DNA from 3 places in the Comamonas resistens genome. Region 1 is predicted to be linked to each of the others. Evidence: predicted binding sites of a transcription regulator. Region 1 holds the regulator's gene; each other region holds the start of a gene.
What was found. Region 1 encodes FNR, which switches genes on or off when oxygen is low (the NO sensors DNR and NnrR bind a similar motif). Its sites were predicted from a motif close to TTGATNNNNATCAA; they were not measured.

Region 1 (4,384 bases):
ACGTGCCTTTGTTTGCTTCCGAGCAAAAGGTCTACTCTCGGTCCATCCGTGGCGTGTTCGCGCGCTGGCGATGGATCATGGTGTTTCTCACGCAGCTGTTCTTCTACGGTATGCCCTGGCTGCAGTGGGGCGAGCGCCAGATGCTGCTCTTCGATCTTGAAGCGCGTCGCTTTTACCTGTTCGGGCTGGTGCTTTACCCGCAGGATTTCATTTATCTGACCGGTCTTCTCATCATCAGCGCGTTGGCGCTTTTCCTGTTTACGGCGGTCGCAGGGCGTTTGTGGTGCGGTTTCTCCTGTCCGCAGACCGTTTATACCGAGATTTTTGTCTGGATCGAGAGCAAGGTCGAAGGCGATCGCAGTGCCCGTATGCGCATCGACAAGGGCGGCTGGACTTTCGAGAAGATCTGGAAGAAGTCGCTCAAGCAGTTCCTCTGGATCGCCTTGTCCCTGTGGACCGGTTTCACCTTCGTGGGCTATTTCGTGCCCATCCGTGAACTGGGTGTCGAGTTGCTGGCCCTGAGTGGCAACTGGCAGATTTTCTGGGTGCTGTTCTATGGTTTTGCCACCTATGGCAATGCCGGCTATATGCGCGAGCAGGTCTGCAAATACATGTGCCCTTATGCACGTTTTCAAAGCGCCATGTTCGACAAGGACACCATGATCGTCAGCTACGACGCAGAGCGCGGCGAGGGGCGCGGTCCGCGCAAGAAGGGCAGTGACTACAAGGCCGAAGGTCTGGGCGACTGCATCGACTGCAAGCTCTGCGTGCAGGTCTGTCCCGTGGGTATCGACATCCGCAACGGGCTGCAGTACGAGTGCATTGGCTGCGGCTTGTGCATAGACGCCTGCAACTCCGTGATGGACAAGATGGAGTATCCACGCGGCCTGATCCGCCTGACCACGCAGAATGCCGTGTCCAAGGCATGGAAGCATGCGCAGATGATTCGCCGCATCTTCCGTCCGCGTGTGCTGATCTATACCTCGGTGCTGGTGGCACTCAGTGCCGCCATGATTGCCAGCCTGGCGATGCGTGAACCCGTGAAGGTGGACGTCATCCGTGACCGGGCGGCGCTGTCGCGCATCGTGGCCGGAGGCAAGCTGGAGAACGTTTACCGCCTGCAGATCATGAATGCCACGGAGACCGAGCAGAACTACCGCATCAGCGCCGTGGGCCTGGATCATCTGGAGGTGGCTTCCGAGCAGGAAGTGACCGTAGGCCCAGCGGAGACACGTGGCATTGCCGTGCGTCTGCAGATTCCCTATGGCTCGGCCGATCCTGGTTCGCACACCATCCATTTCAATCTGGATGCCGTGCAGGCCCAAGGTGGGCGCGTGTCCGAGAAGGCTGTTTTCCTGGTGCCGCGCTAGACGGCAAGGTTATCGACTATCCGCAACAATAGCTTGGCTGGCGCTGCGCATCTGGCGATGCGCCGCACTGGCAAAGTTCCACATTGAAAGAGATCCGCCATGTCGGCAACAACCCCAAGCGCAGCACGTGCGGCAAGCGCAGCCAAACCACAGCATCCCGAGGACGGCAAGCCTTGGTGGAAGTTCGCCCATGTCTGGCTGGTTCTGGCGGGCCCGGCCGTTGTGGTCGTCGCAGGCCTGGTCACGGCCTATATCGCCATGAGCAAGCCTGACCCCGTGATCGACCCCGATTACTATCGTCATGGCATCGAGATCAACCAGCGCATGAGCGAATCACAAAAAAGCCTGGCCCCGGCACTGACCGGGCGCAATCATGCGGCAACGCCTGCACAAGATCACCCTACAGATCGCTGATGCCGGGTTGCAGGGCACAGCACTCCATGAAAAAAGGCCGCCCAGCGGCCTTTTTTCATGGAGCATGCTCTGAAATTCAAAGCGCCTTGCGCAAGTAGAGTCTATGTTTTGCGTAACGACACCTATGAAGTGAAGATTTAATAGGCGCTGGCTGCTATCAATTAAAGAATTCCCGTGCCTGGGTTTCTCGGTGTTTGCCCGCAAGGGGCTGGTCAGTTCGGCCCGGCAATGTGCAGAATGTCCTCACCGCTCCCCGCAGCCCAAGGAGATTCGTGATGGACACTCAGCGCTGGATGTGGATTGCATGGCCCGCATTTTTGGCCGCCGCAGTCCTGGAAATGGTGGTTTTTGCCTTTGTTGACCCGATGGATGTGCACTGGATGGGGTCGCCACTGGAATGGTCGCGCAGCGCCGTCTATACGGCAGCATTCTTCGCCTTCTGGCTGGTCATGCTGCTTTGCAGTCTGATGACGCGCAGCCTGGCGCGCTCGGCGCAGGATTTGAACAACGGCATCGTCTCCGAGCCTTTGGCCGATTGACAAGCTTTCCAAAAGAACAAGGCCCGCTGTAAGCGGGCTTTGTTCTTTTGAGGGTTAGTAGATCAGCTCTGGCATTGCTGGCTGTTGACAATGCGCTTGAGCGCTTCGGTATCCAGAATGCGCAAGTGGCGCTGCTTGACTTCCACAATGCCTTCTTCGGCGAACTTGGAGAAGGTGCGGCTCACGGTCTCCAGCTTCAGGCCCAGATAGCTGCCGATTTCCTCCCGGGTCATGCGCAGCACCAGTTCCGACTTGGAGAAGCCGCGGGCAGCCAGGCGCTGCACCAGATTCAGCACAAAAGCGGCCAGGCGCTCTTCGGCGCGCATGCTGCCCAGCAGCAGCATCACGCCATGCTCGCGCACGATTTCGCGGCTCATGACCTTGTGCACATGGTTTTGCAGGGCCGTCACCTCGCGCGAGAGCTGCTCGAGCTTGTCAAAAGGCATGACGCAGACTTCGGCATCTTCCAGCGCCACGGCGTCGCAGGTGTGATGGTCGTTGACGATGCCGTCAAGGCCGATGATTTCACCGGCCATCTGAAAGCCGGTGACCTGGTCGCGACCGTCTTCGGTGGCCACGCAGGTCTTGAAGAAGCCGGTTCGGATGGCGTACAGCGAAGTGAATTCCTCGCCGTTGCGGAACAGCAGTCCGCCACGCTTGATCTTGCGGCGCGTGGCGACGATTTCGTCGATGCGCTCCATTTGCTCATCGTCCAGGCCCATGGGCATGCACAGTTCACGCAGATTGCAGTTGGAGCAGGATGCTTTGATGGTCTGAAGATTCATGGCTTGCAGCAGCGGTGCGGACGCACAGGGAGTGAGGCCGCGCCGTTCATTGACCTCTAGGTTGGTAATGAGATGGATCAAATTGTCGCAGCACTTGCCTTGTTATCCCTTGATGTGAATCAAGGACAAGGGGTTTGCCTTGGGGCACAGTGAAGACACTGATTCCAAAAACACGCGCTCGCTGCAACAAGACGGGCATCCGGTCAGGCTGAAGAGAAGCTCGATATCGGTGTCCTCTGCAGTGTGGGTGCACCCTGACTAAGAGCCATGACCGCAGTTACGCCCGAATTGCTAAGCCGTTTTGATATTCCGGGGCCTCGCTACACGTCGTTTCCAACAGCCGACCGTTTTGTTGAGGCTTTCGGCCCTGAGGACTATACCCTGGCACTGCAGCAGCGCAAGGCACATTCGGCTGCCCGCGCGCTGCCGCTGTCCCTTTATGTCCATGTGCCGTTCTGCGAGTCGCTGTGCTACTACTGCGCCTGCAACAAGATCATCACCAAGCATCACGAGAAAGCGGCGCAGTACCTCGACTATCTGCGCCGCGAAGTCGCCATGCATACCGAGCATTGCGGCAAGGGCCAGGTTGTCAGCCAGTTGCACCTGGGCGGCGGCACGCCCACGTTTTTCAACGACGACGAGCTGCGTGCCTTGATGGCGCTGATGCGCGAGCATTTCAAGCTGGACCCCGCGGGTGAATATTCGATTGAGGTGGACCCTCGCACCGTGAGCAACGAGCGTCTGCAGGCGCTGAAGGAAATGGGTTTCAACCGCCTGAGCTTTGGCGTGCAGGATTTCGATCCCGATGTGCAAAAAGCCGTGCATCGCGAGCAACCGGCACAGCAGGTCTTTGCCCTGGTGGAAAAAGCGCGCGAGCTGGGCTTTGTGTCCATCAATGTGGACCTGATCTATGGTCTGCCCAAGCAGACGCCTCAATCGTTTGCGCGTACGCTGGAGCAGGTCAATGCCTTGCGCCCTGACCGCATAGCGCTTTATGCCTATGCCCATCTGCCCGAGCGCTTCAAGCCACAGCGTCGCATTGAGTCTGCTGACCTGCCCATGGGGCAGGACAAGCTCAATATGCTCTCCAGCGCGATCGATGCATTCATGGACGGCGGCTATGTCTATGTGGGCATGGACCACTTTGCGCTGCCCGATGACTCTCTGGCCATTGCCAAGCGCCAGGGGCGTCTGCACCGCAATTTCCAGGGCTACAGTACCCAGCCTGACTGCGATCTGATTGCGCTTGGTGTCTCTGCAATCGGGAAAGTGGGGG
Region 2 (4,384 bases), 700 kb from region 1:
GTGGAAAACCGCCCCGGCGGCAACGGCTTCATCGCCATCAATGAATTCAAGCGTGGCGCTACCGACGGCACGGACATGATCCAGCTGGACAATGTCCACATCGCCGCCTACCCCCACCTGTTCAAGAAGCTGCCCTATGACTTGAACAAGGACTTCGAAATCCTGATGCCCTTGTTCCGCAACTTCTTCTTTGTCTGCGTGCCGGTCAACAGCCCTTACAAGACCATCGGCGACCTGATTGCCGACGCCAAGGCGCACCCCGGCAAGCTCAACTACGGCTCCTGGTCCGTGGGCAACCCCGTGCACCTGGGCTCGGCCCTGCTGGAAAACCAGACCGGCACCAAGATGGAACACGTCATCTACAAGGAAACCAGCCAGCTGTACCAGGGCGTTGCCAATGGCGAGCTGACCTTTGCCCTGGGCTCTCTGGGCACTGCAGGCCCGCTGGTGCGTGGCGGCAAGCTGCGCTTCCTGGCCGTGGCGGCGCCCAGCCGCATTGCCGGCTTCGAGAACGTGCCCACCGTGTCCGAATCGGGCGGCCCCAAGGACTTCACCGCCATCGGCTGGAATGCCCTGGCCGTGCGCCCCGGCACACCTCCCGCCGTGATTGAAAAGATCCGCACCGATGTGCGCCAGGCCCTGACAGGCCAGGACGTCAAGGACAAGTTCGCAGCCTTTGGCTACGAATCCTTCAATCCCACGCCTGCCGAGTTCAAGGCCTTCATGGCTTCCGAAAGCAAGCGCTTCGGTGATGTCATCAAGAAGGCAGGTCTGGCACTGGACTGATCTTCCGAGTTCCTGACATCAAAAGCCGCCTTCCCAGGCGGCTTTTTTCATCGTCGGGCGACCCCAAGGTGCCCCTCTTGGAGGGGCCGCGATCCACACGCTGTGGGGAGCTGGGGTGTTTTTTCATGCCCCACTCCATCAACAAAAAAGCCCAGTGCTCAGCGCCGGGCTTTTTTGTTGAACAGCAAGCTGTATGTTACTGGTCGCGCGCCTCAATGGCACGGTTGATGCCCAGGGCCGCCAGCGTGCATAGCGCTCCCGACAGCAGATAGATACCCAAGGCCACCAGACCGAATTTGGCCGACACCCCCAAGGCCACTAACGGGGCGAACGCCGCACCGATCAACCATGCCATATCCGTGGACAAGGCCGCACCGGTGTAGCGGAAGTGAGGCGAGAAGTTGGAGGTCACGGTACCCGATGCCTGCCCGTAGGACAATCCCAGAAGGATGAAGCCCACAATGATGAAGACATTGTTTCCCACCGTACCGCTGCCCAGCAGCCAGGGCGCCAGGAAACTGAAGATACCGATCAGGCAGGCCATGGTGCCCAGCGTATTGCGGCGGCCCACACGGTCGGCCAGCCAGCCAGAGAGCATGATGGCCATCCCCGCCAGAAGTGCGCCAATGATCTGCACCACCAATACATCGGTCACCGACTGATTCGAGTACATCGAGATCCAGGACAGCGGGAACACGGTGACCAGATGGAACAGTGCAAAGCTGGCCAGCGCCGCAAACGCGCCAATCATCACATTCCGGCCTTCGCTGGCCATCAAACGTGTGACGCTGACGGGCTCCAGCTCACGCTCCTGCAGCGCCTGTGTGTAGGATTGGCCCACAACCAGGCGCAGACGAGCAAACAAGGCCACCACGTTAATCGCAAAGGCAACGCAGAACGGGAAGCGCCAGCCCCAGCTGAGAAAGTCGTCGGCACTCAGGCTCGAATACAGATAAGCGAACAGCGCTGCGGCAATGATGAAGCCCAGCGGAGCCCCCAACTGCCCGATCATCGAATACCAGCCGCGCTTGTCCTTGGGCGCCGACATGGCCAGCAGCGAAGGCAGACCGTCCCAGGTGCCGCCAAGAGCCAGGCCCTGCCCGACGCGCAGGATCACCAGCGCCCAGACCGCTTTCATGCCGGCGACTTCATAGCTGGGCAAGAAGGTCATGCCCACGGTGCAGACGCCCAGCAGCAACAAGGCCAGAGTGAGCTTGGTGGCTCGCCCCCAGCGGCGCTGCACAGCCATGGATAGCGCCGTACCGACAGGACGGGCCACAAAGGCCAGCGAGAAAATGGTAAACGCCGCCAGCGTGCCATCGAGCTTGGACAGATCGGGAAACAGCAGTGATGGAAACACCAGCACGCAAGCAATGCCGAACACAAAGAAGTCAAAGTACTCGGACGAGCGTCCGATGATCACGCCAACCGCAATCTCACCGGGTGTGACATCCTCATCGGTATCCGCATAGGCCAGCGTTTCCGAGTTGTCATAGTCTTGCTGAGTAAGACCAATGGATGGATTCATGCTACTCATATAGATACAGCTCCTTGTCTTACTTGTCTTGTCTCACGGACACTTCCGTTCTACGCCCAAGCATGTGCAGCTGCAATAGAGTTTTTGCCCTCGGTGCTGTCGGCAACCGCCTGACCTGATGGCTCTCATGGGGTGACTTTTGACATTTACAAGAGCTTTCTCACCCCTCAATGCGCAGACCTCTGACAACGCTAAGCCCTTGTCGCGTAGCGGATTTTGAGAACTGAAGTCTTGACCTTGGACAAAATGTCCAATGGACAAACGCCTATCCCGTATTACATTTGCCGAGATCCAGTAATCCGCGTTTACACCTAAGCGCGACTTTGTCACGCCCAAAGCATGTTAAAAATCAAGGAAATCCGTGGGCCCGCGTGGCTCTCAGCGGCCGCTTTGACCGCAACCCTCGCCGGTTGCAGCAAGGCCGTCGTCCTCAACCCAGCTGGCGATGTCGCCAAGCAGCAAGGCGATCTGGTCATTACGGCCACTTTGCTGATGCTGCTCATCATCGTTCCCGTCATCTTTTTGACGCTGCTGTTTGCCTGGAAATACCGCCAGTCCAACACAGAGGCCAAGTACGACCCCGAATGGCACCACTCCACAGCGCTGGAACTGGTGATCTGGACGGTTCCTCTGCTCATCATCATCGCTTTGGGCGCCATTACCTGGATCAGCACCCACAAGCTCGACCCCTATCGTCCCCTGGACCGTATCTCCGCCACCAAGGCTCTGGACCCCAACGTCAAGCCTCTGGAGATTCAGGTCGTGTCGCTGGACTGGAAGTGGCTGTTCTTCTACCCCGAGCAAGGCATTGCCACCGTCAACGAAGTGGCCGCCCCGGTGGATCGCCCCATTCACTTCAAGCTGACCTCCACCCACACCATGAACGCGTTCTACGTTCCTGATCTGGCCGGCATGATCTACACCATGCCCGGCATGCAGACCGAACTGAACGCCGTGATCAACAAGGCCGGTGTCTATGGCGGCAAGTCTTCGCACTACAGCGGCGCAGGCTTTGCCGGCATGACCTTCAAGTTCCACGGTCTGGAAAACGAGCAGTTCGATCAGTGGATTGCCAAGGCCAAGACCGAAGGCAAGGCCCTGACACGCGATGCCTACCTTGACCTGGCCAAGCCCAGCGAGCGCAACCCCGTTGAACGCTTCGCCAGCGTGGACGAAGGCCTGTACAACAAGGTCCTCAACCGCTGCGTGGAAGACGGCAAGATGTGCATGAGCGAGATGATGGCCATCGACGCCGCCGGCGGCAAAGCCCATCACAAGACCTCCAGCGTGACCCTGCCCCTGGACGTCTGCACATCCAAAGACGCTGACCGCGTTGTAGCCCTGCTCGACGAAGTCGCCTCCTCCGGAGCTGTCGCACAGCAATAAGTAGCTCACGGTGCGGATGCGCTCACCGCTCAGCCGCTCCAATACGACAAAAGAGACTCAACATGTCTGAAACAACAACCCCGGCCGCCCACTGGCTGTTGGGCCGTATCACATGGGACCAGATTCCCATGACGCATGAGCCCATCGTGCTCATGACCTTTATTGCCGTGGTGCTTGGCGGCCTCGTCGTGGTCGGCGGCATCACCAAGTTCCGCCTCTGGGCTCCGCTGTGGAACGACTGGATCACCTCCATCGACCACAAGAAGATCGGCATCATGTACATGATCCTCGGTCTGGTCATGTTCCTGCGCGGCTTTGCCGATGCCGTGATGATGCGTCTGCAGCAGTCCATGGCCTTCGGCGACAACATGGGCTATCTGCCTCCTCACCACTACGACCAGATCTTCACGGCCCACGGCGTGATCATGATCTTCTTCGTGGCGATGCCCTTCGTGACCGGCCTGATGAACTATCTGGTTCCTCTGCAGATCGGCGCACGTGACGTGTCCTTCCCGTTCCTGAACAACTTCAGCTTCTGGATGACCACAGGCGGCGCCGTGCTGGTGATGATCTCCCTGTTCCTGGGTGAGTTCTCCACCTCCGGCTGGCTGGCTCTGTCCAATCTGGGGCACCAGAGCGGCAGCACGGGTCTTGATTACTACATCTGGGGCTTGC
Region 3 (4,384 bases), 500 kb from region 1:
AGGAGGTTCAACACTCTGAGAGGATTGAGCCATGAGCAAGTCGAACAAGTTCTCACCCGAGGTGCGTGAGCGGGCGGTGAGGATGGTGCAGGAGCACCGGGGGGAGTACCCGTCGCTGTGGGCGGCCATCGAGTCCATCGCGCCGAAGATTGGATGCGTGCCGCAGACGCTGCACGAATGGGTCAAACGCGTCGAGGTCGACACTGGCGTGCGTGAAGGCATCACGACCAGTGAGGCCCAGCGGATGAAGGAGCTGGAGCGCGAGGTCAAGGAGCTGCGCCGGGCCAACGAGATATTGAAGCTGGCCAGCGCGTTTTTCGCCCAGGCGGAGCTCGACCGCCGGCTCAAGTCCTGAAGGATTTCATCGACAAGCATCGCGATGCCTTCGGGGTCGAGCCGCTCTGCAAGGTCTTGCAGGTCGCCCCGTCGGCATATCGAAGGCATGCGGCGCTGCTGCGTGAGCCTCACAAACGCTGCATCCGGGCTCAGCGCGATGATGTGCTGGTCCCGGAGATTCAGCGCGTCTGGCAGGCCAACATGCAGGTCTACGGCGCCGACAAGGTGTGGCGGCCACTGACTCGCGAAGGCGTGACCGTGGCCCGCTGCACGGTCGAGCGATTGATGCGCCGGCTGGGCCTGCGCGGCAAGGTCGTGCGCACCACGATTGGCGATGCCAGGGCGCCATGTCCGCTGGACCGAGTGAATCGGCAGTTCCGTGCCGAGCGGCCGAACCAGTTGTGGGTCAGCGATTTCACGTACGTCTCGACCTGGCAGGGCTGGCTGTACGTGGCCTTCGTCATCGATGTGTTTGCTAGGCGCATCGTCGGCTGGCGAGTGAGCAGTTCGATGCGAACGGACTTCGTACTCGACGCGCTGGAGCAGGCTCTATATGCCCGGCAGCCGGAGCGCGATGGAAGCCTTGTTTGTCATTCGGACAGAGGGTCACAGTACGTCAGCATTCGCTACACCGAACGACTGGCAGAAGCCGGCATCGAGCCGTCTGTGGGCAGCAAGGGCGACAGCTATGACAACGCCCTGGCCGAGACCATCAACGGCCTCTACAAGGCCGAGCTGATTCACCGCCGAGCGCCATGGAAAACCAAGGAGGCCGTGGAGTTCGCAACGCTCGAATGGGTGTCGTGGTTCAACCACCATCGCCTGCTCGAACCCATCGGGTATATCCCGCCTGCAGAGGCTGAGGCAAACTACTATCGGCAACTCGCCAGTCAGAACACCGAGGTGGTGGCCTGACTTAAACCAAACAGCCTCCGCGAATCCCGGGGCGATTCACGCTAACGTGCTGCGTGACATTCGCAACTTGTTGCCGCAGTTGCCTGATGGAGGTGTCCTCAATTTTGAGGAGCCCCCCCTTACTGACGAGCAAAACGGTCAAACCTACCCCGCTTACCGCCTGACCCGCGACGGCTTTACGCTGCTGGCCATGGGCTTTACGGGCAAGAAGGCGCTGGCTTTCAAGCTGGCCTATATCGACGCCTTTAACCGCATGGAAGCCGCGCTGCACCAGCCGGCAGACTCGCAACGCATGGAGCTGGCCTTTTCTCTGGCCGCAGAGGCCGCGGCGCAGGTGCACCGCACGGTGTTCAATGCGGTGATGGAAGGTGACGCAGACGAGTGGCAGCACAGCCGCTACCTGCTGAATCTGAACTACGACAGCCAGGGCCGCCCCACCCTGCCCCATGCCCAGGCGATCGCCTCCGACCAGATGGTGGTGTCCTTCAACAGCCTGCCGCAGCGCATTGCCGACGGCGAGATCATGAGCGCGACCGATGCGCAGCTGGCCACGCTGGCAACGGCCTGCACCCAGCGGCTGACCCAGCGCGCCCAGCACCGCGAAAAGCAGGTAACGCTGCCGGTGTACCCTGGCCAGCGCCCCTCGCAAGCTTCGGCCCTGTCAGCCAAGCAGCCGCCCGCGCCCGATGACGGCCTGCTGCGCATGACGTTCCGATAAGCCGCTTTTGATATGCCAAAGCCCCCTCTGAGGGGCTTTTGTTCAGTCCTCTTGGGTGGAGGGCCAGAACAACTCTCGCACTTCGGGAGAGTAGTACGGCAAGGCAAGCACCGCACCAAAGAGTGCGCAGCCCAAGGTCGATGTCGCGTTCCCCAGGCCGGACAGCACAATCGGCGGGCTGAAACAGGCGACGACTACGGTCGCCACAGAAGACCACAGGGTAAACCGAGGCGCCCATGCTCTGAACCGCAGCAGCCCGTAAAAGGAAATGAGGCCGAGCACCACGAGCACCGAAAACGCCAGCAGGAAAAGCCAGTCCATGGGGCCGACCTCCGACTGCATCAGAAGACTCTGAGAAAGATCGGTCAGCTCACGGGGCACCAGATCAAAGCCATATTCCGCCAGCATTCCGAGTATGGGGATGCTCAATGAAGCAATCACCAATGCGCGATACGTCGATTTACCCATGCCCTCTCCAAGTTGCTATTGGCGAATCGTACTACCGCCCCACGCGCTGATAGCGATTTGCCCCACGGATGAGAAAGCGCCCCGGCAAGACGCCGGCAAGCACCCGATAGGCGCGGCATCACACCTGTCGCATGACATTCAGGTAGTCTGCTGTTGATCGCTGCCAGTGCGAGATGGATTGGGGCTTGAGGCAGTTTTTGCTTGCATTTCAAGCCTTTGATCTTCATCAAGAGACTGTCTGAATACTCACTTCGGGGTGTTGCATTAGCCGCCCCGGAGTGTGAGCATGGATGCGGTAATCGTTCGGATTGATTGGCAACCGCTGACGCGCAAGGAGGCTGAAAATGTTCAAGCACATCTTGATTCCTACGGACGGCTCGAAGCTCTCCGAAGCCGCGCTGCGCGCGGGCATGCAACTGGCCAGGGAGCAAGGCTCTGCGGTGACGGTGCTGTATGTGATACCGGACTATGCCGCCATGATCTACGGTGCCGAGGTGCTGACGGCGTACAACGCCAGCGAGCTTGACAAGAGCGCCCAGGAGGAAGCCGACAAGGTGCTGCAGATTGCAGTCGACATTGCCAAAACCGAGGGCGTGGTGTGCAAGACCGAGCGGGTGATGAATATCTCGATCAATCAGGCCGTCATCAAGCAAGCCAAGGACAGCGGCTGCGATCTGATCGTCATGGCATCGCACGGCCGCAAGGGCATTGCCGGCATTCTGCTGGGCAGCGAGACCCAGCGCGTGCTTGTGAACAGCAGCATTCCAGTGCTGGTGCATAGGCCGACTGTGAAAGGCTGACCCAGAGCTGCGTCACAACTTTTGATAGCTGCCAGCGCTTGATGGATAAGCGATAGAGGCAATTTTGATCTCAAAAAAAACTCTCCAGTTCCATCCAGGGCCTGGAGAGCTCTCACGGCAGCGGAGCAGCACCCCGCTTAGAACCAGCGGGCTATCAGCGGCATGAGCAGCGCCACAAGCAGCACCTGCAGGCTGAGGGCCAGGCCGGCATAGGCACCGGCATCCGCATTGACCTGCAGCGCGCGCGCCGCACCGATGCCGTGCGAGACGGTGCCGAGGGCAAAGCCGCGCGCCACCCAGTCAGTGTCGGTAGTGCCGATTCTCAGCAGCTTGAATAGCGCGCCTGCGGACAGTGCACCGATCAGGCCGGCCAGCACCGCAAACACGGCGGCCAGCGCCGGAACGCCGCCTATTTTTTCTGCCACGCCCATGGCTACAGGGGCAGTCACGGACTTGGGTGCCAGGGAGCGCAGCACTTCCTCGGGCAGCCCCACGGCCCAGCCCAGGGTGACGGCAACGATGGCGGCCGTAGCGCCCCCGGCCAGCGCGGCGATCAGCAGCCGGGCCCATTTGCGCTTGAGCTCTTCGCGCCGCTGCCATAGCGGAAAGCCCAGAGCCACGACGGCGGGGCCCAGCAGAAAGTGAATGAACTGCGCCCCGGCGAAGTAGGTTTGATAGGGGATCTGCGTGAGCATCAGCACGGTGCCCAGTACCACGATGGACCAGAGCACCGGGTTGGCCCATGGCGCCTGCCCGGTGCGGCTATAGACCCCATGGGCCAGCACGTAGACCGCCAACGTGGCCGTGAGCCCGAACAGCGGCGCCGAGGAAAGATAGACCCAGAGCTGTACAAAATCAGGCATCGGCGCCCCCTCCTGACGGGTGTCTGCGGATTCGTTCAGAAGGAAGCGCGCCAGCAGCACGGTGACGATCATGCCCACCCAGGTGGAGATTGCGATGACCAGAAGCAGCTTGAACCCGTAGTCGCGCAACAGACTCAGGTGCGTGATGACGCCCACGCCCACCGGCACAAACAGCAAGGACAGATGGGAGAGCAGATAGCTGGCGGCGGCCTGCACCGGCTCCCGCACCAAGGTAAAGCGCATGGACAGCACCAGCAGCAGCATGCCGATGACCGGGCCGGGGA

Region 2: a site for FNR is predicted at 2,555-2,568, ahead of cyoA (ubiquinol oxidase subunit II). Genes of this name have one in related genera too.
Region 3: a site for FNR is predicted at 2,654-2,667, ahead of QMY55_RS12195 (universal stress protein). Genes of this name have one in related genera too.

Annotation. Positions count from the first base shown of each region.
Region 1 is NZ_CP125947.1:2,115,193-2,119,576, forward strand. Features, by position in the region: gene ccoG (cytochrome c oxidase accessory protein CcoG) at 1-1,370, shown strand, start outside; gene QMY55_RS09920 (FixH family protein) at 1,470-1,784, shown strand; gene QMY55_RS09925 (hypothetical protein) at 2,060-2,323, shown strand; gene fnr (fumarate/nitrate reduction transcriptional regulator Fnr) at 2,386-3,108, opposite strand; gene hemN (oxygen-independent coproporphyrinogen III oxidase) at 3,376-4,384, shown strand, end outside.
Region 2 is NZ_CP125947.1:2,813,374-2,817,757, forward strand. Features, by position in the region: gene QMY55_RS13160 (Bug family tripartite tricarboxylate transporter substrate binding protein) at 1-786, shown strand, start outside; gene QMY55_RS13165 (MFS transporter) at 983-2,323, opposite strand; gene cyoA (ubiquinol oxidase subunit II) at 2,663-3,709, shown strand; gene cyoB (cytochrome o ubiquinol oxidase subunit I) at 3,772-4,384, shown strand, end outside.
Region 3 is NZ_CP125947.1:2,619,023-2,623,406, forward strand. Features, by position in the region: one part of gene QMY55_RS12180 (IS3 family transposase) at 32-323, shown strand; AL1L pseudoknot at 310-426, shown strand; one part of gene QMY55_RS12180 (IS3 family transposase) at 323-1,251, shown strand; gene QMY55_RS12185 (Rha family transcriptional regulator) at 1,286-1,969, shown strand; gene QMY55_RS12190 (hypothetical protein) at 2,012-2,437, opposite strand; gene QMY55_RS12195 (universal stress protein) at 2,782-3,237, shown strand; gene QMY55_RS12200 (LrgB family protein) at 3,375-4,100, opposite strand; partial or broken gene QMY55_RS12205 (CidA/LrgA family protein) at 4,164-4,384, opposite strand, start outside.